DNA from 2 places in the Paenibacillus sp. FSL R5-0701 genome. Region 2 is predicted to be linked to the other one. Evidence: a T-box and tRNA genes for the amino acid it is inferred to sense, from the RefSeq annotation. Region 2 holds a T-box; the other holds one or more tRNA genes.
The links. A T-box is a leader RNA that pairs with one kind of tRNA and senses whether it is charged. The one in region 2 lies ahead of trpS (tryptophan--tRNA ligase), so its partner is inferred to be a tRNA-Trp.
Positions count from the first base shown of each region.

Region 1: it encodes a tRNA-Trp, which carries the amino acid that the T-box ahead of trpS (tryptophan--tRNA ligase) is inferred to sense. The anticodon was not compared.

Region 1 covers NZ_CP150230.1:5,896,798-5,905,127, forward strand. Annotated here, with positions in the region: gene MKZ13_RS26065 (helix-turn-helix domain-containing protein) at 1-1,661, shown strand, start outside; gene MKZ13_RS26070 (class I SAM-dependent methyltransferase) at 2,148-3,074, opposite strand; tRNA gene MKZ13_RS26075 (tRNA-Leu) at 3,244-3,322, opposite strand; tRNA gene MKZ13_RS26080 (tRNA-Cys) at 3,329-3,402, opposite strand; tRNA gene MKZ13_RS26085 (tRNA-Gly) at 3,409-3,483, opposite strand; tRNA gene MKZ13_RS26090 (tRNA-Gln) at 3,488-3,562, opposite strand; tRNA gene MKZ13_RS26095 (tRNA-His) at 3,585-3,657, opposite strand; tRNA gene MKZ13_RS26100 (tRNA-Trp) at 3,687-3,760, opposite strand; tRNA gene MKZ13_RS26105 (tRNA-Tyr) at 3,767-3,852, opposite strand; tRNA gene MKZ13_RS26110 (tRNA-Thr) at 3,862-3,937, opposite strand; tRNA gene MKZ13_RS26115 (tRNA-Phe) at 3,958-4,033, opposite strand; tRNA gene MKZ13_RS26120 (tRNA-Asp) at 4,129-4,206, opposite strand; tRNA gene MKZ13_RS26125 (tRNA-Met) at 4,234-4,307, opposite strand; tRNA gene MKZ13_RS26130 (tRNA-Val) at 4,325-4,400, opposite strand; tRNA gene MKZ13_RS26135 (tRNA-Glu) at 4,468-4,539, opposite strand; tRNA gene MKZ13_RS26140 (tRNA-Ser) at 4,549-4,640, opposite strand; tRNA gene MKZ13_RS26145 (tRNA-Asn) at 4,644-4,719, opposite strand; rRNA gene MKZ13_RS26150 (23S ribosomal RNA) at 4,786-7,713, opposite strand; rRNA gene MKZ13_RS26155 (16S ribosomal RNA) at 8,022-8,330, opposite strand, start outside.
Region 2 covers NZ_CP150230.1:5,777,519-5,785,848, forward strand. Annotated here, with positions in the region: gene MKZ13_RS25510 (metal-dependent hydrolase) at 1-846, shown strand, start outside; gene MKZ13_RS25515 (alpha/beta-type small acid-soluble spore protein) at 963-1,184, opposite strand; gene MKZ13_RS25520 (hypothetical protein) at 1,305-1,511, shown strand; gene trpS (tryptophan--tRNA ligase) at 1,640-2,632, opposite strand; T-box leader at 2,706-2,973, opposite strand; gene MKZ13_RS25530 (aldose 1-epimerase) at 3,219-4,193, shown strand; gene MKZ13_RS25535 (alpha/beta-type small acid-soluble spore protein) at 4,399-4,632, shown strand; gene MKZ13_RS25540 (hypothetical protein) at 4,712-5,122, opposite strand; gene MKZ13_RS25545 (M3 family oligoendopeptidase) at 5,397-7,196, opposite strand; gene MKZ13_RS25550 (YycC family protein) at 7,315-7,485, shown strand; gene MKZ13_RS25555 (hypothetical protein) at 7,482-7,715, shown strand; gene MKZ13_RS25560 (DUF2225 domain-containing protein) at 7,728-8,330, opposite strand, start outside.

The sequences.
Region 1 (8,330 bases), 120 kb from region 2:
GATTACAGGATCGGGATACGGAAGCTAACATAAACAAACTATCACCCATCACATTTTCAACAGGCTTTGAAAACCAAGAAGTTAAGATCGACGATACACATTACTCCCTGACGTATAGCCCTTCTACCTTAAAAGGATGGACTTATGTTCTAATTTCACCTACCAATATTCTGACACAAGAATATATCAATATCGGATTACACACCTTGTATATCAGTATCTTCTTACTTTTACTTTCATTACTACTCGCCTGGCTCGGTTCCAAGCGAATGCATGTCCCGATTCGTAAACTTTTAACTCAACTTGGTGACAACCACCTGTCCAAAGAAGGAAACACGGTAGCGCAGCAATCACCACCATTTTCTGATGAGTTCGAACAGATCAGAGCAGGGGTCTCACAATTATCTGCCTCTCGCTCCCAATTAGAGAACACACTTAATATGCATCTGCTGCAGATTCGCAATCATTTTATGATGAATCTGTTCCAGGTTAAGATCCCTGTTCATACTCTTCATGACACCCTGAATGAATATGGCTACACACATCAGGTTCGGGAATGGCAACAAATTGCTGTTATTACATTACAGGCCGATCTCGTTAATCATACAAAATATAGTGCTAGTGATCGTGACCTCTTATTATTTGCTATTCAAAATATATTGGAGGAAACGGTTGTGCATAACCAACAATTGCTTCCCATTGTGCTGGAACATACGGTAGTCACGGTGATTGGCACCGTGGAACAGGATCATTTTATTTTTTCACAGCAGCTATATGTATTGACAGACCAGTTACAACAACAGATTGATAAGATTCTGGCTCTTCAAGTCAGTATAGGATTCAGCCAGCCGCACAGCTCTCTAGATCACATCCCTCAAGCTTACACAGAAGCCATGGAAGCACTGAGGCATCGGATGAAGCTGGGAACAGGCATTATTTTTCAATATGAGAACATAGATCATTACGCTCCCACTTGGTCCATGACCTACCCGGAATCATTGGAGTATTCGTTGATCCAAGCTATTCAAAGTGCGGACGAAGTTCAGGCCTCTGCTCTTCTGCAACAACTGCTTGAAGTGATCTTTGGTATGGAGGTTACACCCGAGGAGTATGAGGTGGCTCTTACGAGGCTACTCACGCATATTTTGCAAATGACTCAGGAATCCGGCATACGACTCGGACAGGTCTCCCAAGGTCGTGGCTCGATGTTTCATGAACTTCATGGTTTGCAGTACGCCTCTGAGGTGGAGAATTGGTTTAAACATCAAGTCATCTTGCCCATCATCCAGGTTTTTAAAGCAAGACAGTATGCCCAGTATCAGCATATATCTGAGAAGATGATTGCCATGATTCATCAAGATTATGATAAGGATCTGACGCTTGAGGAATGTGCCTTGAAGCTTCACTACAATGCCAACTACTTAAGTAGTGTCTTCCGCAAAGAGACAGGCTGTGCATTTAGTGAATATCTGACCAAGTACCGATTTAATATCGCTAAAAAATGGCTGGACGAAAGTGATCTAACCGTTAAAGATATCGCAGCACGACTTCGGTACAACAATCCGCAAAACTTTATCCGATCATTCCGTAAATGGGAAGGAATCACCCCCGGTCAGTATCGGGAGCGTAAGCAAAAAGCAGAAGTGTCGAACAGAAATTAGAAAAAGGAGCACGATTGTAAGTCGTACTCCTTCGGCCAGCTCGGACACCTCTCCATATGGTTCCCCGAACAAGGCTCGGACCTGTGACAACTCGATTAACCGTCGAGTGCTCTACCAACTGAAATATCATGGAATATGCTTCAGAGATCATTCTCTGAAAACTAGGTCTGTGTTTTGCTTTTCGTTGTCTCGATGTTTGAATAAAGATTGGCTTTAGCCATGTGCAGTCTCATGAAGCAGCTTAACATCTTCAAGTAACCGAAGATGTTGTTTAGTATAGTCAATTAATTATTCGCTTCAAAAAAAGAGGGAGCACATATCTGCTCCCTTCACTTACAATTTCATTTCTATAATCTTAACTTCATATGTTTCACACGTGCATCTTCTTGTGGTGGCGGTGCAATGCTTGCTAGCGTTACCTCAGACGTAAGACTAAGTTGCCACGTCTCTATTCCTGATCCTCAGACCGTACGCAGCTTATACGATTTATCGTTTATCCTTAGTGCAAACTGTTTTCATATTGGGCTGCTCAAGTTGAATTAGAATTTTACCAAACCTTGCTCCGTGTGAGAAGGTCACCGTACTATCCTTGTATGTATCTCGGATATACTTCTCAGCCAATCTGAGAGAATCTTCATCCGATGGTAACTCATACGTATTAAGCCATTCTGGCAGCTTCTCTACAACATCTTCCACCGGTACTTCAAATGAGTTAACTTCTCTCGTAATGATCATGGTGTATGAATACCCCTTCAAATACAACAATTGTTGAATATAACCCATATCACCGGCCTTATATGAAGAAGTTACCCCCAGTATATCCTTAAGTTCATCCATTAGTGTGTGTTCCTTCTGTCCCGCCATAGTACTTATATACACATACTTCCGGGCACAATTGATCGCCTGCTCGATCGTTTCCCAATCCGACATCGCCGGACACATGGATGCAAATGCAAAGTCATATTTCTTCTCCCAGCCTTTATCCTGAATAGAGATTTCCTCATATCGTTCGTTTACGATTTCGATTTTGGATTCCAGAGCTGAAGGTATCGTCTCTTTCATAAGGGAGACAAGCAACTCAGAAGGCTCAACTGCGGTCACACTTGCACCCTTCTCCGCAAAAGGAATGGTAAATATGCCTGAAGCGGCTCCAATGTCCAAAATGGATAACCCTGCGAATTCCACACCCTGATTCTCAATCCAGCCCATAATGCGCTCAGAACGCTGCTTTCCTTCTTCAGTGAACGACTGTGCATGATAATCCCTGGCCCAGCGCTCAAAAACTTCTTCTGTATTAACGGGGGTACTATTCTTCTTATATTTTGAATTTCTCGGACGATTCTTCCATGCCTCTTCCCATACAGAAAGATCAAATAAGAGATCGGTATCCGATACATTTTTTCCATTAGTCACTCTACTTCACTCCTTTATATTAAAGACTTTACTTATCTACAATATACTGAATATAATCATACGTCAATCTTTATTAACGTCCAACTATCCTTACAATACAAAAAAGCAATTTATATAAAATAAAAATAGCCCTACACATTGCATAAGCAACATGTAGGGCTATTCAATATACCGGCGAGAGGACTCGAACCTCCACGGTTTCCCACTCGATTTTGAGTCGAGCGCGTCTGCCATTCCGCCACGCCGGCATATGCTGGAGGCGCCACCCAGATTCGAACTGGGGATAAAGCTTTTGCAGAGCTGTGCCTTACCACTTGGCTATGGCGCCATATTTTGGAGCGGACGACGGGAATCGAACCCGCGACCCTCGCCTTGGCAAGGCGATGCTCTACCGCTGAGCCACGTCCGCATAATGGCTGGGGATATAGGATTTGAACCTATGCATGACGGAGTCAAAGTCCGTTGCCTTACCGCTTGGCTAATCCCCAATAAAAAATAAAAAAACAAAGGGGCGATCGAGGGGAATTGAACCCCCGAATGCCGGATCCACAAACCGGTGCGTTAACCACTTCGCCACGATCGCCACAAAAGGTTATTTTCTAAAAAGTTAATTGGCAGGGGCAGCAGGAATTGAACCCACACCAACGGTTTTGGAGACCGTTGTTCTACCTTTAAACTATGCCCCTAAAAACTGGTGGAGGATGATGGATTCGAACCACCGAACCCGTACGGGAGCAGATTTACAGTCTGATGCGTTTGGCCACTTCGCTAATCCTCCAGGATTACATGGTGCCGGCGAGAGGACTTGAACCCCCAACCTACTGATTACAAGTCAGTTGCTCTACCAGTTGAGCTACACCGGCATATTAAATTGTTTTAAAAATGGTGGCTCGGGACGGAATCGAACCGCCGACACGAGGATTTTCAGTCCTCTGCTCTACCGACTGAGCTACCGAGCCATAATAAAGTCTAATCTTAATTCCTTACACTTTATATAGGGCATCAGTGCCATACAGCAGATGTAGTGAACAGTTTGCCTCATGTAAAGATTAAATGGCGGAACCGACGGGATTCGAACCCGCGATCTCCTGCGTGACAGGCAGGCATGTTAGGCCAACTACACCACGGTTCCAGATCACTTTCTCAAAGGAAAGTATAATTGCGGGGGCAGGATTTGAACCTGCGGCCTTCGGGTTATGAGCCCGACGAGCTACCGGGCTGCTCCACCCCGCGTCGTTATAAAGTTTATATGGTGGAGGCTGAGGGGATCGAACCCCCGACCCTCTGCTTGTAAGGCAGATGCTCTCCCAGCTGAGCTAAGCCTCCGAACAACACATTTATGATCATATCATAATCTTGTTGTAAAAATCAACTTCTTTTTTTGAAGTTATTATGACCCGTAGGGGATTCGAACCCCTGTTACCTCCGTGAAAGGGAGGTGTCTTAACCCCTTGACCAACGGGCCTTAATATTATGGCGGAGAGAGAGGGATTCGAACCCTCGAGACGCTTGTGACGCCTACACGATTTCCAATCGTGCTCCTTCGGCCAGCTCGGACACCTCTCCATATGGCTCCCCGAACAGGGCTCGAACCTGTGACAACTCGATTAACAGTCGAGTGCTCTACCAACTGAGCTATCAGGGAATATGCTTCAGAGATCGTTCTCTGAAAACTAGATTCGAAACGAAACATGCGAATTATCACTTGCTATTGGATAAGCCCTCGACCGATTAGTACTGGTCAGCTCCATGCATTGCTGCACTTCCACCCCCAGCCTATCTACCTCGTCGTCTTCAAGGGGTCTTACATACTGGGAAATCTCATCTTGAGGGGGGCTTCACGCTTAGATGCTTTCAGCGTTTATCCCGTCCGTACATAGCTACCCAGCGGTGCTCCTGGCGGAACAACTGGTACACCAGCGGTACGTCCATCCCGGTCCTCTCGTACTAAGGACAGCTCCTCTCAAATTTCCTACGCCCACGACAGATAGGGACCGAACTGTCTCACGACGTTCTGAACCCAGCTCGCGTACCGCTTTAATGGGCGAACAGCCCAACCCTTGGGACCTACTTCAGCCCCAGGATGCGATGAGCCGACATCGAGGTGCCAAACCTCCCCGTCGATGTGGACTCTTGGGGGAGATAAGCCTGTTATCCCCAGGGTAGCTTTTATCCGTTGAGCGATGGCCCTTCCATGCGGTACCACCGGATCACTAAGCCCGACTTTCGTCCCTGCTCGACTTGTAGGTCTCGCAGTCAAGCTCCCTTATGCCTTTGCACTCTTCGAATGATTTCCAACCATTCTGAGGGAACCTTTGGGCGCCTCCGTTACTCTTTAGGAGGCGACCGCCCCAGTCAAACTGCCCACCTGACACTGTCCCCGCACCGGATTACGGTACCAGGTTAGAACCTAGATACGATCAGGGTGGTATCCCAACGTTGCCTCCATGCAAGCTGGCGCTCACACTTCAAAGGCTCCCACCTATCCTGTACAGATCGTACCCAAATTCAATATCAAGCTGCAGTAAAGCTCCATGGGGTCTTTCCGTCTTGTCGCGGGTAACCTGCATCTTCACAGGTATTAAAATTTCACCGGATCTCTCGTTGAGACAGCGCCCAAGTCGTTACGCCATTCGTGCGGGTCAGAATTTACCTGACAAGGAATTTCGCTACCTTAGGACCGTTATAGTTACGGCCGCCGTTTACTGGGGCTTCGGTTCACAGCTTCGGGATTACTCCCTAACCACTCCCCTTAACCTTCCAGCACCGGGCAGGCGTCAGCCCGTATACTTCGCCTTACGGCTTCGCACAGACCTGTGTTTTTGCTAAACAGTCGCTTGGGCCTTTTCACTGCGGCCCCCTCGTGCTATTCACACTACCGGGGCACCCCTTCTCCCGAAGTTACGGGGTCATTTTGCCGAGTTCCTTAACGAGAGTTCTTCCGCGCGCCTTAGAATACTCTTCTCGCCTACCTGTGTCGGTTTGCGGTACGGGCACCATCACCTGGCTAGAGGCTTTTCTTGGCAGTGTGAGATCATGACCTTCGCTACTACAATTTTCGCTCCCCATCACAGCTCAGCCTTACAATGTGCGGATTTGCCTACACATCAGCCTCACTGCTTAGACGGACATCCATCAGTCCGCGTCACTACCCTACTGCGTCCCCCCATTGCTCATAACGGCTTACGGTGGTACAGGAATTTCGACCTGTTGTCCTTCGACTACGCCTTTCGGCCTCGCCTTAGGTCCCGACTTACCCTGAGCGGACGAGCCTTCCTCAGGAACCCTTAGGCTTTCGGCGGATCAGATTCTCACTGATCTTTTCGTTACTCATACCGGCATTCTCACTTGTATAATGTCCAGCGCTCCTTACGGTACACCTTCAACCCTTATACAACGCTCCCCTACCCCTGATGCAAAGCATCAAGCCATAGCTTCGGTGGTGTGTTTAGCCCCGTTACATTTTCGGCGCAGAGTCACTCGACCAGTGAGCTATTACGCACTCTTTCAATGATGGCTGCTTCTAAGCCAACATCCTGGTTGTCTGTGCAACTCCACATCCTTTCCCACTTAACACACACTTGGGGACCTTAGCTGATGGTCTGGGCTGTTTCCCTTTTGACAATGGATCTTAGCACTCACTGTCTGACTCCCGGAAGTAAGTCTATGGCATTCGGAGTTTGACTGAGCTTGGTAACCCTTGCGGGCCCCGCACCCAATCAGTGCTCTACCTCCACGACTCTGTTTTCCGAGGCTAGCCCTAAAGCTATTTCGGGGAGAACCAGCTATCTCCGAGTTCGATTGGAATTTCTCCGCTACCCCCACCTCATCCCCGCATTTTTCAACATGCGTGGGTTCGGGCCTCCAGTGCGTGTTACCGCACCTTCACCCTGGACAGGGGTAGATCACCCGGTTTCGGGTCTACGTCCACGTACTAAGTCGCCCTATTCAGACTCGCTTTCGCTGCGGCTCCGGCTCTTCACCTTAACCTTGCACGGGAACGTAACTCGCCGGTTCATTCTACAAAAGGCACGCCATCACCCCTAAAACGGGCTCTGACTTTTTGTAAGCACACGGTTTCAGGTTCTATTTCACTCCCCTTCCGGGGTGCTTTTCACCTTTCCCTCACGGTACTGCTTCACTATCGGTCGCTAGGAAGTATTTAGCCTTGGCAGATGGTCCTGCCGGATTCATACGGGGTTTCACGTGCCCCGCACTACTCGGGATCCGTCTCGGAGGGAACCAACTTTCAACTACAGGGCTTTTACCTTCTTTGGCGGGCCTTTCCAGACCTCTTCGCTTAACCGGTTCCTTTGTAACTCCATGTGAGACGTCCCACAACCCCAAAGAGCAAGCTCTCTGGTTTGGGCTTCTCCGCGTTCGCTCGCCGCTACTGACGGAATCACTATTGTTTTCTCTTCCTCAGGGTACTTAGATGTTTCAGTTCCCCTGGTATGCCTCACACTAACCTATGTATTCAGTTAGGTGTAACTGGAAATTACCCCAGCTGGGTTTCCCCATTCGGACACCCCCGGATCAAAGCTTGCTTACAGCTCCCCGAGGCAGTTTCGTTGTTCGCCACGTCCTTCATCGGCTCCTAGCGCCTAGGCATCCTCCGTGTGCTCTTAGTAGCTTAACCATTGCGCTCGTGTTCGAGCTGTCGCTCCGCTTGGTTTGGACTACGTCCAAATCCAAAAGTCGCTCCATTTCGATCACTCGCTCCAGCAATCTACCGTTTTTATTTAAACTTGTTTAACACAAGTTCAGCTAAAAAGGAATGTTCTAATTCGCGTTTGTTTCGTTTCGATATCTAGTTTTCAAAGAACAAGCTCCATGCAAAAGCAAGCTGTTTGAGAGTTTGAGCTCTCAAAACCGAACAACGAGTGAGTGTTTTGCAGCTAAGCTGCAGTTTTGAATGTTTCCGTTGCAGGAAACGATTCTCCATAGAAAGGAGGTGATCCAGCCGCACCTTCCGATACGGCTACCTTGTTACGACTTCACCCCAATCATCTATCCCACCTTCGGCGGCTGGCTCCTTGCGGTTACCCCACCGACTTCGGGTGTTATAAACTCTCGTGGTGTGACGGGCGGTGTGTACAAGACCCGGGAACGTATTCACCGCGGCATGCTGATCCGCGATTACTAGCAATTCCGACTTCATGCAGGCGAGTTGCAGCCTGCAATCCGAACTGAGACCGGCTTTGTTGGGATTGGCTCCATCTCGCGATTTCGCAGCCCGTTGTACCGGCCATTGTA
Region 2 (8,330 bases):
ATTGATACTGCTTTACGTCTCAAAAGCAATTCGCTTTACATCCGGAATCATCGGGGCTTGTCACACTCTCTGCCATTTCTCCTGTTATGGGTTTTGCTCATCACCGGCGTCATTGCACTGATATTCCCTGATGTCCCTATTGGACACGTTGCCACCTGGACCGCTGTGGCCGTAGGCTTTCACGTATTCACCGATCTGTTCAACACCTACGGAACCCAAGCCGCCCGGCCTTTTACGGAACGCTGGATCGCCTGGAACATCATTCATATTTTTGATCCGTTTCTATTCACTACACATGTCATAGCTATTCTGTTATGGGCCTTTGATCTGATCGCCCCTGCACCACTCTTCGTTACGTTGTATAGTTTGACCGCTTTATATTATATATGGCGAACGATTGCTCGTGCACAAGCAGTCAGAAAAGTCAGACGTCTCGACAACAGCCCAGAGCAGGCAAGATACATCGTCATTCCAACGATATCCTGGAACCGCTGGCATGTGGTTAAACGAGTTGAGGACGGCAGTTATGTGATCGGTAAAATGGATGGTTCTAATCTGGCATGGAGTCTGCACGCCTCTTCTTCTACTCATGCGGCCGTTGCTGCTTCACGCAAATCACCGGAAGTCAGTGCCTTCCTCTATTTCACCTCCTATGCGGTGGCAGAGGTTGAAGAACTGCCTGCCGGTTACAAGGTCCGGTGGGCAGATGTACGTTATCGACACCGGAAACAATATCCATTTGTCGCTGTGATTGTGATGGATCGGAATTTTGAAACGATTGATACGTATGTAGGCTGGTTAAGCGATGAGAAGATGGATAAAAAACTTTTATCTGCACGCCCTTGACGAAGTGAGCATGGCAAGGCACAATCAAACTTAGGAACTGATACGCGAGAAAGCCCGGTGCGTTTCCGCCCCGGGCTTTCTGTTTATCCTGTTTTGTTGCTGTTGGTTAAAATAAATTATTTGCCAGACCCAGCCAGAGACTGCTCAGCGATTTGTACCAGACGTTTGGTGATATATCCACCCAAAGATCCTGTTTCACGGGAAGTGTAGTTACCGTAGTAACCGTCTTGTGGGATAGTTACACCCAGTTCCTGTGCAGCCTCCATTTTCAATTGTTGCAGTGCTGCAGTCGCTTGAGGTACCACCAAGTTGTTTGAAGAACGAGATCCTTGAGCCATAATTTATAATCTCCTTTCAATCTGTGTCTGTAATGTATTGCAAGCTTGCAAGATTATTATGGCTCGTAGGCTTCAGGTTATACGGAATTTCACTAAATTTGTAGATGGAGGTTTTTCCCAATGAGTAAAGGCTTATCCTTATGGTTCGCATTCTCTTCGATTATCTTGTTAACGGTTTCAGCAATTATGATCTCCTACTCCGGTTGGTTTGCTGCACTACTGTTTGTCCTGTCCATCGCCAACATTGGCTGGGGATTTGTGATTCGTGCCAAAAAAGAACGTCAGGAAGTTCAATCGGCTGCTTCAGCTTCAGAGCCCACTTCGTGAGCAGGTCATTTGATAGTTCAATAAAGTTCAATAATGAACGCACAAAAATAAAGAGGAGTCCTTCAATAGGGCTCCTCTTTATTCATGTTAACTATTCATTGCGTGAAATATGAAGGTCTTGTTCAGGACTACTGTTTATGTCTTGGAACAAATCCCATACGTTCTTTCACTGCATCCAACGTTTGAGCAGCAACTTCTTCTGCACGACGGGCTGACGTATCCAGAACATCCGCCAATTCGCCAGATTCACGAATCTCATTATAACGTTGTTGTAGCGGTTCAATCACAGATACAACCACTTCAGCCAGTTCCTTTTTGAACGGACCATACATCTTGCCTTCATAACGCTCAGCCACTTCTTTAAGCGTCATACCTGCACATTCAGCGTAGATGCTCATTAGATTGCTGACTTCCGGTTTGTTTGCCGGATCATATACGACTTCACGTCCCGAATCTGTAGTGGCACGACTGATTTTTTTGCGAATCACATCCGGCGGATCCAGCAGGGCAATATAGCTGCCAGCATTAGGGTTACTTTTGCTCATCTTTGAAGAGGCATCATCAAGTGACATGACCCGAGCACCCACCTGCGGAATATACGGATCTGGAATGGTGAAGTACTCTCCATAACGGTGATTAAAACGTCCTGCCAGATCACGTGTCAGTTCCAGATGCTGCTTCTGGTCCTCACCTACTGGCACAAGGTCAGCATTGTATAACAAAATATCAGCCGCCATTAATGATGGATACACGAACAGTCCCGCACCAACGGAATCTTTACCGGATGATTTATCCTTAAACTGAGTCATCCGTTCAAGCTCACCCATGGAGGTCAGCGTTGTCATCAACCAGCCCAATTCTGCGTGCTGCGGTACATGGGATTGCAAAAATACGTTAGATTTCGACGGATCAATACCTGCTGCAATAAACAGTGCAGCTACTGCTTCTGACTGTTCACGCAATGCTGCTGGCTCCTGAGCCACGGTGATGGCATGAAGATCAACTACCATGAAATGACATTGATAGTCATGCTGGAGTTTTACAAAATTTTTGATTGCACCAATATAGTTGCCCAATGTGAGCTTACCGCTTGGCTGAATACCTGAAAGTACTGTTTTCATTACCCATAACGCCTCCCTGATTATATATATAAACTCCTGCTATTCTCTGCGAACGCAAAAAGACCCCACATCCGCAAGGGACGTGAGACCGTGGTGCCACCCTTATTCGCATTTCTTCGATTGCTCCTGACTCTGAATCAAGTCAAGCCGATGAAATGCCTTCATTGTTCCGTAACGTGGATTATACGGCAGACTCTAGTGAGGCAAGCCCATCTCTGGCTTAACCTGTTCAAACCTACACTCAAGGGTCCATTCGGTAAAGAGCTCACACCGGTTCACATCAACCACCGGCTTTCTGAAGAGGATTCTCTTGGCCTACTTATCCCTGTCATCGATTTCATGTCATTCAATTCTAATAAATGCTTTCAGAGTTCCATCTTAATGCGCACAGGCGCGAATGTCAAAATGAGTTGAACTTTTTTACCCGAGACATCAAAATCTGTTATGATGGAATTGCTTATCCTGTTGCCTGCTTCACACGAAATAGCGCAGGAAATAGCTGGCATGTACACAACGACACGCCTGCAGCAGTAGCTTCATCACGACTGCTTGCAGACAGATTTCAAGTGGGAAAAGGAGCATCGATATGAAACAAGTGACCAAAGGCCAATGGAATGGTTACGACACGTATATCCTACATAGCCGTGAATTGGAAATCACCCTGCTGCCGCGTCTTGGAAATAATATTATTTCTATTCGCGATTTAGTGCAGGACAGAGATGTCGTCCGCCGTCCGGATGAAGACGATCTTGCCTTTTATCTGCAGAAGCCGTACCATTTTGGCGTTCCTCTTCTGATTCCACCAGGGCGCATTCATCGTGGACAATTCGAATATGAAGGTGTTCGTTACCAGTTCGATCAGAACACGGCGAATGACAACCATATTCACGGTCTCCACCGTACCCAATCCTGGTGTGTCAGTGACATTGAGGAAGATGAAGACGGCTGTGCTATTACGACTGAATTACTGACCGAAAATGAAGAGCATTGGATGGCCCAATTCCCGATTCCCCTGAAACTTGAGATGACGTTCAGTCTGCAAAACGCTGTATTTAGCCAGCGTCTGCGAGTCACCAATCTGAGCTCAACACCTGCTCCATTCGGGATGGGATATCATACATGGTTTTTGTTAGATGGCAAACCTGCCGACTGGACACTGCAACTACCTGTTTCCGGAATATACGGACAGAATGAAGAACAACTACCGACAGGTGAACTGGAATCCCTGGGTGAATGGTCTGCTCTGAACGAAGGCATCAATTTGCAGGGACGTAACTGGGATACCCTGTTGAAAGCTACCGAAGGTGAACCGGCTACGGCTTACTTACGCAGGCAAGATGGATATACATTGAAATATTCAGCAGATGAAGCATTTTTCAAACATTGGGTTCTCTTTACCAAAGGTGAATCCGATCAGTTTTTGTGCATTGAACCGTACACATGGCTACCTGATGCACCTAATTTGGCTTTATCGGATGAACAAACCGGGTTGATTCGTTTGGAACCGGAACAGCCTGTTGAGTTATTTACACGTATTGAGGTTATACCTCCTACCGACTAAGCGAGCTGATCATCTTCTATGTTACTTTTACGCATATCACCCTATATTTTGATATCCAAATACAACTTGCCGACCCGCATTGGGTCGGCTTTTTTATGTGTCCTGTGCACTGATATTTATCCATATTTTCCCTTACGCCATATCATGTATATTTCCGTATTCTCTAACCATACTAACATCACCAAGCCATAAGGAGGTGACACATATGTACGGAAGTCAAAACCAAGGTAGCGGTAGCCGCTCCAACAACCTGGTCGTTCCCCAAGCAAATGCTGCATTGCAACAATTGAAAATGGAAGCTGCACAAGAGCTGGGTGTAACGATTCCACAAGATGGTTACTACGGTAACTATACTTCCCGTGAGACAGGTTCTCTGGGTGGATACATCACTAAACGTCTGGTACAAATCGCTGAGCAGCAATTATCGGGTCGTTCGTAAGCTCGTAATTAATGCTTAAGTAGCGTTAAAAAACAAAAGCGGCCTTCTTCGGAAGTGCCGCTTTCTCTTGTGTAACTAATTATGAGGTCGACTCCATATCTGAATCCTTGTATGTATTGGTTCTAGGGTAACGAATCATCAAGCTTGCCATATTGTAATTAGACTCCATCGTTGCATCTACCAAAATCATACCTTGTCTTACTGTGAAATCGTACGATATTTCGCCATGTGTCCAATTGCGTTTGAATTTCAACGTCTCCAATGCCATTGCCCGGAAAGAAGTTCTCTGGGTTTCATTTAGCCCCCCTTCCTCCACATCCATCTGCCCATCTCGTCCAGCTATCGGATTATGTCGAATACCGAATTTCCCAATTACGTTGTTTCGTATTTGCACAAAAACTACCCCTGAATCTAACCCTGATAACTCATGATCAAGTTCTTTGAATACCAAATCCAACTGTCTCGCTAATGAAAGCTCATCAATTTTCATATTAACACTCTCCTTATATGCTTATAGTCCTATACATCAAGGACTTATGACTCATTATATGACATCATATGTGCTCATTCAACAAAGAACGGCAAAGTTGGGTATTTCTAACTATGATTTGCACAATTAATTGCCATTTCACTTCCTTAAACTGAGCTTTTTCACTTAATTACGACAAAATCTTCGAGAATCGAAAATGAGGATTCAGTACAAAAAAAGGCTGAAATCCCGAGTCTGTTAACACGGGATTTCAGCCTTTTTATATATGTTCAACCTATTTTTCGGTTGCTGTCATCTGTAGAAACTGCTCAATATCGGCAATAACCAAGTCCGCAGCATTTTGCCAGAATTCCGGTTGTGTCAGGTCGGTACCCAGATGTTTCTGAGCAAGTTCTTCGACCGTCATACGCCCTGTATCCCGCAACAAATCATCATATTTATCTGCAAATGCTGTACCTTCCTGCTGTGCTCTTGCATAGATTCCCGCACTGAACATATAACCGAACGTGTATGGGAAATTATAGAACGGTACACCAGTTAGATAGAAGTGCAGTTTGGATGCCCAGAAATGAGGGTGATCTGATGCAAGTGCACCGCAGAACGCTTCCTGCTGCGCCTCCACCATTAATTTTGATAATTCATCCGCGTTGACCAAGCCTTTTTTGCGTTGTTCATAGAAACGATTCTCAAACAGGAACCGGGCATGGATGTTCATAAAGAAAGCCACACTTCGCTGTATCTTGTCTTCCAGCAAAGCCAGCTTCTCTTGCTCATCTGTTGCCGCCTGCACCAGGGCATCAGCTACAATCAGTTCAGCAAACGTGGACGCTGTCTCAGCCACATTCATCGCATAACGTTGATTCAATGCAGGCAACTCTTCCATAATGTGTTGATGATATCCATGACCAAGTTCATGCGCAAGGGTCGACACATTAGACGGTGTCCCGGAGAAGGTCATGAAAATTCGAGTTGCTTTGCTAAGTGGCAAAGACGTACAGAATCCACCTGGACGTTTGCCAGGACGGTCTTCTGCTTCGATCCAGCGTTTCTCAAAAGCCATCTCTGCAAATGAGGAAAGTTTAGGACTGAACTTGGCAAACTGCTCAACAATATTGATGGCTGCCTCATCGTAAGTGATTTTGCCACTCGATTTACCTACAGGTGCATCTACGTCGCTCCAGCTGAGTTTGTCTACCCCCAGCAGTTCTGCCTTGCGCTCCAGATATTGAACAAGCGCAGGTTTGGCACCGTTAATCACATCCCACATCGTATCCAGTGTCTGACGTGACATCCGGTTAATGGCCAGAGGTTCTTTGAGGATATCATCCCAGCCACGTTTCTCATATAACTTCAGACGGAATCCCGCGAGGTGATTCAGCGTGTCAGCGCAGAAATCTTCGACATCGGTCCAAGCCTGCTCCCAGTTTGCGAATACCGTCTCGCGTACATTCCGATCACTATCGCTCAGCTTGTTGGCAGCCTGTCCTGCGGAGAGCATCACCGTTTCCCCATCTTGCTCAAATGGAATGTTCACCTTGCTGACAATCGTGTTGTAGAATTTGCCCCAACCATGGTAACCATCCACACCCAGATCCAGAGCAAGACCTTCCAGTTCAGGCGACAGCTTCTCACGAGCCAGCGTGCGACTCTCGTTCAGTACAAATGCCAGCGGCTGAATATCTTCCCGAGCAATCCAAGCGTCCCACACCGAATCCGATGTCTGACTGAGTGTATTATCGAACTTCGATTTGCTGCCGTTCAGCATCGCTGCAATAGAACTGATGGCGCCCTGAAGCTGGGTTGCCTTTTTGTCCTTCTGGTTTTGCGATGAGAGGCAGGATACAAACGCAGAACCTTCCGATATGCGGATATAACAGCTTTGCAGCAGTTCCAAAATCGGATCAAATGCAGCCGTCTCTTCTAATGAAGTCGGTGCAGGTGTTTCGTTCAACAGATTTTGCAGTTTACGTACATCCTCTTCCAGTTCAATCAGATACGCAGCGAATGTCTCGGAGGAAGAACCTCCACTAAAAATGGACTCCAGATCCCATACGGGGTGTAATGGCGTTTTCATTTAATAAGGCACCTCTCTCTATAAATTGGATGGTTAGGATTGAATTAAAAACTGGTTTTCTGTGTGCCATATCTCTATACTAGAGAAATACTTATAGTAACTTTCAGGAGGTAAACGTATGAAACCTTTACAAGTATCGGCTGATACAGCCGTCAAATTAGCAGAATCCCTGGGCGTACCTTTGGAGCACCTGATGCACATGCCCCAACATATCCTGATGCAGAAGATTGCGGAACTTGCCAAACAAGAAGCCTCCAAACCTTCCGCATCAGAAGGCGAACAAGAATGATTCCGTTTGAGAACAGCTGGCCTTACGATATTGTGATGGGAGACATCTATGTACAGCAATGTCCCTATTGTCATGCAAGCAACGTGCTGCTCCCCCTCAAACCCAAAGAGCTTGTGCTCATTCGCGAAGGCAAAAAGAAATTACTGGTCTTTCCCTGCTGTAATACAAGCATGACCGTGATCGACAACGACAGTGACTATTTGTTATCCAGCCGTCCTGTCCGTAACTAATGTAAGATCAACTTAGAGGGGGCTGCGCTTTGCAGCCTCTTTGTCTGTTTCCAGCATCTCTTCAGGGAGTTCCAACTTACTTGAAATCATCTGCTCACGCAGCAGAGCCCACTGTTCCCTTGAAGCACGAATCATGGCCGCATCTGTGATCCGCTTGTCATGAATGACCTTGCTGAACCATTGCACTGCTTCATTAAACCGCCCTACCCTGCGGTTCAATTCCCCGAGCAAATACAACAGTTTGGCTTCATTGCCACCCGTTCCTTCACGTTCGAACACCTTTACATAGGCTTCAAGGCTAAATTCAAGAAAACGATGTTCCTGTGCATGGTCCTCCATATAACGATACAACCAAGCTATATGATGCAACAGACCAGCGACGACACGATCTTTCTCCTGGATAACCTGTGCGCATAGCAAGGCAAGCTTGTACGTAGCCAGCGCCTGTTCCAGTGTTCGTGCTCCGCTATAATCACGTTTAACCCAGCGGTTACCGATCTGTTCCTTAAAAGCCTTGCGCTGAGCATCATTCAAATGCTCCGTTGCGTTCTCCGTCGAGGCAAACCCGCACTGCGGACAGATGCGAACCACATAAAAATCTGGATTCTCCAGCTT